DNA from 2 places in the Streptomyces sp. NPDC058326 genome. Region 1 is predicted to be linked to the other one. Evidence: riboswitches for the same ligand, from Rfam matches in the RefSeq annotation. Region 1 holds a riboswitch; the other holds the start of a gene.

Region 1 (3,923 bases):
GCCAAGGGGTGGCGCCTGTGGATCGAGGGCTGGGCGGCCTCGCTGCGCGACCCCGAGCTGCGCCGGGTCGCCGCCTCCCTCGACCAGGAGTGGAAGGCGGCGCTGGCCCGGGTGATCGCGGAGGGGAGCGCCGCCGGGGAGTTCGCCTGCGCGGACCCGGACGGGGCGGCCTGGCGGCTCACCGCCTTCCTCGACGGCCTCGCCGTCCAGACGACGGCGTACCACGGCTCTCTCTCCCGCACCGCGATGCTGCGCTGGGCGGACACCGCGCTCGTCCGGGAACTGAACCTGCCGGACGAGGCCGGAGGACCGCGCGCGGACGAGGAACCGGGCGAGGCCTGACCACGGTCCGGCCGTCACCGACGGGCTCAGAGGCGGGCTCAGAGGGGCATGAGGTCGGGGCGCTTGGCCTCCACGTGGTCCCCTGAGCTCTCGCCGCGCAGCCGGCGCCCGATCCAGGGCACGAGGTACTCCCTCGCCCACTGGATGTTGTCACGGCGCACTTCGAGCGTGCCGCGCGGCGGGACCGGCGGCCACGCCTGGTCGGGGTCGGCCGGCACCGGCAGGCCGAGGACCTGGGCGGCGCGCAGGGCGACCCGGGTGTGCCCCTCGGGCGAGAGGTGCAGCCGGTCGTCGTCCCAGGCCCGCCGGTCCTGGACGGACTTCAGGGACCACAGGTCGAGGACCGGGCAGTCGTATCGGTCCGCGATGGCCCGGACGTGGGCGGTGTAGGTGGCGATCTTGCCGCGCAGGTGCCGGAGGACGGGCACGTCACGGGTGTCGAAGCCGGTGGTCACCATGACCGTGCCGACGGCGGAGGTCAGTTCGGCGACGGCGCGCTCGAAGCGCTCGGCCACGTCGTCGGGGTCCGTGCCGGGGCGGATGATGTCGTTGCCGCCGGCGCAGAAGGTCACCAGGTCGGGGGCGAGTTCCTTCGCCCGGGGGACCTGTTCCGCCACGATCTGGTCGAGGAGGCGCCCGCGTACGGCCAGGTTGGCGTAGCGGAAGGCGTCGTGCTCCGGCAGCTGGTCGGCGAGCAGCACCGCGAAGCGGTCCGCCCAGCCGACGTACGTCCCGTCGGGCCCGGGGTCTCCGACGCCCTCGGTGAAGCTGTCACCGATCGCCGCGTACGACCCGAATGCGTTCTTGTCTCTTGATCTCGAATCGTCTGCCACGGGAGCACATCCTTCCCTTTCGGGTGTGACCTACGCGACCGTAAGGAGGGGTTGACGGTGCGTGACATATGCCACCGATAAAGAATGTGCCAAGCCGGAATAGAGCGGGGGGACATGCCGGTGGCCCGGCACAGGAGTGCCGGGCCACACGGGAGTTGACGGGCGTCGGGCTCAGATGGAGACGCCGTGCTGGCGCAGGTAGCCCAGCGGGTCGATGTCGGAGCCGTAGCTCGGCGAGGTGCGGATCTCGAAGTGCAGGTGCGGGCCGGTGGAGTTGCCGGTGGAACCGGAGAGACCGATCTGCTGGCCGCCGGTGACCGTCTGGCCGGACGAGACGGAGAGGGAGGAGAGGTGGGCGTACTGCGAGTAGTTGCCGTCGGCGTGCTGGATGACGACCTCGTTGCCGTACGCACCGCTCCAGCCGGCCGAGACGACCGTGCCGGCGCCGACGGCGCGGACGGTGGTGCCGGAGGAGGCGATGAAGTCGGCACCGGTGTGGTAGCCGGAGGACCACATGGAGCCGGAGGCGCGGTACGGGGTGGAGACGCCGCCACCGACCGGGGCGACCCAGCCGGACGCGGAGGTCGAGGCGCCGGAGGCGGAGGAGCCCGTGGACCGCGCGGGGGCGGCGTCCGGGGTCTGCGCGGCCGGGGCGGAGGAGCGCTCGGCGCCACGGGAGGCGCGCGGGGTGTCGCCGTTCTTCGAGGAGGGCGCGGCGGAGGTCTTCTGGCTGCTCCTGGGGGCGGCGGCCTTGGGCGCGGCGCTCTTCGGGGCGGCGGGCCTGGCGGTGTTCTTGGCGCCGAGCGTGAGCTTCATGCCGGGCAGGATGAGCGAGGGGTCCTCGCCGACGACCTGGCGGTTGTCGGCGTAGAGCTTCTGCCAGCCGCCCGCGAGGTGGTGCTCGGAGGCGATCTTCGACAGGTAGTCGCCCCGGACGACGGAGTACGTCTTCGGTGCGGCCTTCGTGGCGGTCGGCGCGGCCTGGACGGCGGCGGCCTTCACGTGGGCGGCGGCGGTGACGGCCTGGGCGGGGGCGGCGGCCGGGGCCGCCTGCTCGGCGGCGTGGGCCCCGGTGGCTCCGAGGAACGGGAGGGCGACGACGGCGCCTCCGGTACCGGCGGCGGCGATGCCGCGGGTGAGGCGGCTGGACTTCGTACGGCGGTGCTTACCCGTCGCGGGCATGGCGAATTCCTCTCCGGCGCCTGCGAGGTGAGCTGTCGGGTTCGGACTGGAGATGCCCGGCCGCGTTCTCACGCGGCTTCACCCCAAGCCGTCCTGCGTCGCGGGACCGGCGTACTTCCTGGGTCCCCCGCTCCTGCCACGCATGGGATGAGTGGAATTCCGGACGGTGGCAGGATTCGGCGGTCCGACCGGATTGACGGTGACGCTAGACGAGCGGGGTCGGCACGAACAAGCCACCGTTTTCCACCGGCTTTCTCCGCCGCCTCTTTCACCCGGAATTCCGGTCACCCTCCGTGGATGACGGCCCTTCGATTCCCGTTTTACGCAGGGGAATTGCTTCCGACTGTCGGCCACGATCCGTCACTTCTATGACCCTGCTCACGCACGGGAGCTCATCTCACCTGTAAACAGGGCGCGTTATACGTAAGGCCTCAATACGGACAGATCACCCATTCCAGTCCAGGGGGCTGCGCTGCCACCGTCCCGCCTGGATGATTGCCCCTGGAACCCATTCCGCGTCGGGCACCCGAACGTCGACCACCAGGAGCATCCGTGACGCAGCAGCTGCCGCAGGTCCCGCCCATCGAGCTGAACGAACCCGAGCTGGCCGAGGTACGCAACTTCCGGGACGTGGGCGGCCTGCCGACGACGGACGGGCGCGCCGTGCGCCCCGGCCGCCTCTTCCGCAGCGGCCACCTCGCCCACGCGACCGGGACGGACGTCGTCTTCCTCGACTCGCTGGGACTGCACACCGTCTTCGACTTCCGGAACCTGGCCGACCGGAAGGTCGAGGGCCCGGACGTCGAGCTGCCCGGCGTACGGAACGTGAACATACCCCTCAACGATCCGGCGGACGGCAAGGAGTTCTGGAAGCTGGTCCGCGACGGCGGCATCGAGCAGCTGCGGGAGATCCTCGGTGACGGCAAGGCCGCCGCCCGTATGTCCGAGTCGTACCGGAAGATGGTGATCGAGCGGACCGCCGAGCACAGCCGGATCCTGCACTCCATGGCGGAGGACAGCCTCCCCGCCCTGATGCACTGCGCGGCCGGCAAGGACCGCGCGGGGCTCTCCATCGCGATCACCCTGCTCGCCGTCGGAGTCGAGCGGGCGGCGATCGAGGACGACTACGTGAAGTCGAACGAGCCGCACCGCCGCTACAAGGTGCGCCGCGGCTCCACCGCTCCGGACGCCATGTCGCCCGAGGTGATGGAACTGCTGAGCCCCCTCTTCGACGCGCGGGTGGAGTATCTGCGAGGCGCCTTCGAGACGATCGAGGCGACCTGGGGCTCGGTGGACGGCTACCTCGCGGAGGGCCTGAAGCTGGCCCCGGAGACCCGTGAGCGGCTGAAGGAACGCCTGCTCACGGAGGCGTAGACCCGTCGGCTACTGGTTCTGCCCGCCGAGCATGAAGAGCAGATAGAGGAAGCCGGCGAAGAGGTGGCCTGCGATCAGATAGGCGAACAGACGGAGGACCAGCCCCTTGGGGAACTTGCCCTCTCCGCGCTCTTCACCAGTGACCGGTCGCGACTTGTCGGACATGTCTGCCCTTTCGGAAGGAATCGGAGG
Region 2 (3,923 bases), on a different contig from region 1:
CGTGTTCAGCAGGTCCATAAGCGCTGATCCTTACCTACCGCCCACCCCCCGGCCAAGGAGGAACCGAACAAACGCCCCCGATAGAGGTGTGTGGATGACCACATCCCGACCTCGGGATCCGCCGGTTAGGGTCTGTGCGCTGCCTACAAAAGGATCGCCGCATGCCACAGGCCGACGACGCACGGGCCGCGGGCCCGCGCCGTACCGCGTTCGACTGGACCGACGCCGAGGCGCGCCGCCGGGCGGAAGCCGGTCTGGTCCGGTCGCTGCGCCCCCGGGCGGCCGAATCGGAGCTGCTCGACCTGGCGAGCAACGACTACCTCGGCCTCACCCGCAGGAGCGAGGTCACCGAGGCGGCGGCCGAGGCCGCAAGGCGCTGGGGCGCGGGCTCCACCGGCTCACGGCTCGTCACCGGAACCACCCGGCTGCACACCCGGCTCGAGCGTGAACTCGCCGAGTTCTGCGGCTTCGAGGCGGCCCTCGTCTTCTCCTCCGGCTACACCGCCAACCTCGCCGCGCTCACCGCGCTCGGCGGCCGGGACGCCCTGATCGTCTCGGACGCCTCCAACCACGCCTCGATCGTCGACGGCTGCCGCCTCGCGCGCGCCGAGACGGCCGTGGTCCCGCACACCGACCCCGAGGCCGTACGGAAGACCCTCGACGCGCATCCGGGGCGGCGGGCCCTGGTCGTCAGCGACTCGGTCTTCTCCGTCGACGGCGACAAGGCGCCGCTGCCGGAGCTGGCCGCCGCCTGCCGTGCGCACGGCGCCGGACTCGTCGTGGACGACGCCCACGGTCTCGGCGTCCTCGGCGAGGGCGGCCGGGGCGCCCTCCACGAGGCCGGGCTCGCGGGCGACGAGGACGTCGTGGCCACGCTGACCCTGTCCAAGTCCCTCGGCAGCCAGGGCGGTGCCGTCCTCGGCCCGGCCCGGGTGATCGAGCACCTGGTGAACGCGGCCCGGACCTTCATCTTCGACACGGGACTCGCCCCGGCCGCCGCGGGCGGCGCGCTCGCGAGTCTCCGGCGGCTCGTCGCCGAACCGGGCCTCGCAGGGCGGGCCCGTACCGTCGCGACCACGCTGCACGGGCTGCTCACCGGGGCGGGACTCACCGCGGCCCGGCCCGACGCGGCCGTCGTCTCGGTGCGCGCGCCCTCCCCCGAGGCGGCGCTGCGCTGGGCGGCGGACTGCAGGGACCGGGGCCTGGTCGTCGGCTGCTTCCGGCCCCCGTCCGTACCCGACGGCATCTCGCGGCTGCGCCTCACGGCACGCGCCGATCTGACGGACGCGCAGATCGAGCGGGCGGTGGAGACGATCCTGGCGACCGCGCCCGCGCTCGCGCGGGACTGACGGCGGGCGGGGCTCCGACTTCGGGGCCCCGCGCGGCCCAAAGACGTTTCCTGGCAGCAGAGTTCACCGCTTCGGGCGACAGATGGGGACATATCTTGGCGGAACGCGGCGCGGCGCAGCACGATCGGTGGCACTCTGACGCGAAGCGCGATCCGGGGCAGTGGCTCCGGCGGGAAAGGGACAGCGTCGCCATGGCAGATCACCTGGAAGCATCCGTCACGCTGCCGAGCGACCCCGCCTCGGTCCCCACGGCCCGGCGGTACGTCGCCGACGTCCTCACCGGCTGGGGTCTCGACGGCGCGGCGGAGACCGCCGACTCGATCCGCCTGATCGTCTCCGAGCTGGCCACCAACGCCGTCCTGCACACCCTCGGCCTCTCGCCCACCTTCACGGTGGACGTCCGTCTGGAGCGCGAGGAGCGGCTCCACATCGGCGTCACCGACAGCCATCCCCGGCGGCCCCGCCGCCTCCCGGCGGCGGTCCAGCAGGACAACGGCCGGGGCCTGGTCATCATCCGCGTCCTCGCGGCGGAGGCGGGCGGCCGCCTCTCGGTCACCCCGACCGCGGACGGCGGCAAGACGGTCTGGATCACCCTCCCGTGGGTGCCGGTCCCGGTCGCCAGCTGCTGACGGACGCTCCCCTGACGGAGCGCCGGCCACCTGACGCGATGTCATGAGGGGTACGGCGGCGCCACCGCCCCCCTCACGAACGGACCGTCACCACCGGCGGCTCACCGGGCCGGGCGCCGTATCAGGCGTCGCGAGCCCGGCCTGACCGGCGGGAGGCCCTATGGCCGTCGGCTCACCGGACGCGGCCGTAATAGACCTTCGACGACCAGATCTTGTCGAGCTTCACCCAGGAGCCCGTCTTGGGCGAGTGCCAGATCTTGCCGCTGCCGGCGTAGATGCCCACGTGGTAGACCCTCCCCCCGGAGTGGAAGAAGACCAGGTCACCCTTCTGCCTGCCGGAGGCGGAGACGTGCCGGGTCTTGTTGTACTGCTGCTGCGCGGTGCGGGGCAGCGACTTGCCCGCCTTCTTGTACGCGTAGAGCGTCAGACCGGAGCAGTCGAACCTGGAGGGCCCGGTGCTCCCGTACCGGTACGGGGCTCCCTTCTTGGACGCGGCGACGCTCAGTGCCTTGTTCGCGTGCGTGGTGGCTGCCTGTGCCTCCGAAGCCGCTCCTGGTGCGAGCAGCGTGCCGCCGACGGCGGCGAGGGTGAGAGCCGAGACGGCTCCGGCCCGGGACAGCAGGGACGGGACGTGCATCTGCGCGGTCATGCGCAACCCTTCGTCAGCCGCCTGTGAAGGATGACCTGTCGGGTTCGGGCAGGCGAAGATGCCCGGCCGCTTGCGCGGCTTCACCCCAAGGGACGGCCCCGCTGCCGAAACAGCGCGTCCGTCCCGTAAAAATCGGGTCCTCCACTCCTGCCGAACCAATCCTGTCGACCAGACGTCCGGGACAGCGGCAGGACTCGGCGTCCGCCCGGACCGCCCCGCCGCGGCGGCGGGGGCTTGTCGTCGACAGGGATCTTGACCCACGCACCGGTCGAAATCCGAGCTGAAACGGCGATATGTGAGGCTCCTCACGACTGATCCGTTCGGGTGGACAGGACGCTTTCCCGATCTTCGGAGGTTTGGCCAACGAGCCCCGCACCAGGGGTGGAACGACCCATTCCGCCAGATGCGTACATCTGCAGCGCAACTCACCCGGGACATATGTCGACTCGTCTACTAAGCCGAACGGGGGAGTGATTCTGCGGCGCGCGTCGGCCGTACGGACCTCTACACGACATGCCGGAATGTCAACTCGCCCGGGGCTCCTGGACGGTGACGCGACCCGTCCTGCGCTCCCCGTCCAACACCCGCAGGGCGCGCGCCAACGTGTCCGCGTGGACCTCGGCCTCGCCCCGTATATGCATGAGCGTCAGGGCCTGTCGCAGCGCCTCCGCCCGCCCCACCAGGGCCTGGGCCGCGCGCAGCGCACCATAAGTATGCGTGCCCCTGGATGGATTGATCTTCCCGAGGAGGTCGACGACTTCGAGGTAGGCGTCGACGAGTTCGCCCTCGGCGCGGGTCAGGGCGGGCAGCGGCGGCAGCTCGGGGACCACGGCCGGCTCACCGTGCCGGGGCGCCGGCGGCCGCGCGCCGGCTGCTGATCACATGGTCCACCAGGCCGTACGCGACGGCCGCGGGGGCGTCCAGGACGGTGAGGCGGTCGAGGTCGGCGTCGATCCGCTCACGGTTCTGTCCCGTGTCCTCGGCGAGCATCCCGGCCATCAGGGAGCGGAGCCGGAGGAGTTCGCGCGCCTGGAGGTCGAGGTCGCTCGGCTGCCCCCGCAGCGGCTCCTCCATCGCCGGCTGACGGAGCGTGACCCGGGCGCCGGGGAGCATCATCCGCTTGCCCGGGGTGCCGGCGGCGAGCAGGAGGGCGGCGGTGGACGCGGCCTGGCCGAGGCAGGTCGTCCCCACGTCGCAGTGGAGCGAGCGCATCGTGTCGTAGATCGCGGTCATGGCGCTGACCGAGCCGCCGGGGGAGTTGATGTAGAGCGAGACGTCCTGGTCGGGTGCCGCGTG

What was found. A riboswitch is a leader RNA that binds a small molecule or an ion and turns the genes downstream of it on or off. The one in region 1 is predicted to bind cyclic di-AMP.
Region 2: another riboswitch for cyclic di-AMP. It lies ahead of ACFVYX_RS20085 (C40 family peptidase); the one in region 1 lies ahead of ACFVYX_RS04745 (peptidoglycan DD-metalloendopeptidase family protein).

Annotation. Positions count from the first base shown of each region.
Region 1 covers NZ_JBHVZO010000002.1:426,171-430,093, reverse strand. Annotated here, with positions in the region: gene ACFVYX_RS04755 (TetR/AcrR family transcriptional regulator) at 1-342, shown strand, start outside; gene ACFVYX_RS04750 (SGNH/GDSL hydrolase family protein) at 381-1,175, opposite strand; gene ACFVYX_RS04745 (peptidoglycan DD-metalloendopeptidase family protein) at 1,347-2,357, opposite strand; cyclic di-AMP (ydaO/yuaA leader) riboswitch at 2,362-2,549, opposite strand; gene ACFVYX_RS04740 (tyrosine-protein phosphatase) at 2,910-3,731, shown strand; gene ACFVYX_RS04735 (DUF6126 family protein) at 3,741-3,896, opposite strand.
Region 2 covers NZ_JBHVZO010000010.1:146,444-150,366, reverse strand. Annotated here, with positions in the region: gene bioB (biotin synthase BioB) at 1-18, opposite strand, end outside; gene ACFVYX_RS20095 (8-amino-7-oxononanoate synthase) at 162-1,349, shown strand; gene ACFVYX_RS20090 (ATP-binding protein) at 1,541-1,978, shown strand; gene ACFVYX_RS20085 (C40 family peptidase) at 2,151-2,627, opposite strand; cyclic di-AMP (ydaO/yuaA leader) riboswitch at 2,630-2,812, opposite strand; gene ACFVYX_RS20080 (hypothetical protein) at 3,152-3,457, opposite strand; gene ACFVYX_RS20075 (ATP-dependent Clp protease proteolytic subunit) at 3,465-3,923, opposite strand, start outside.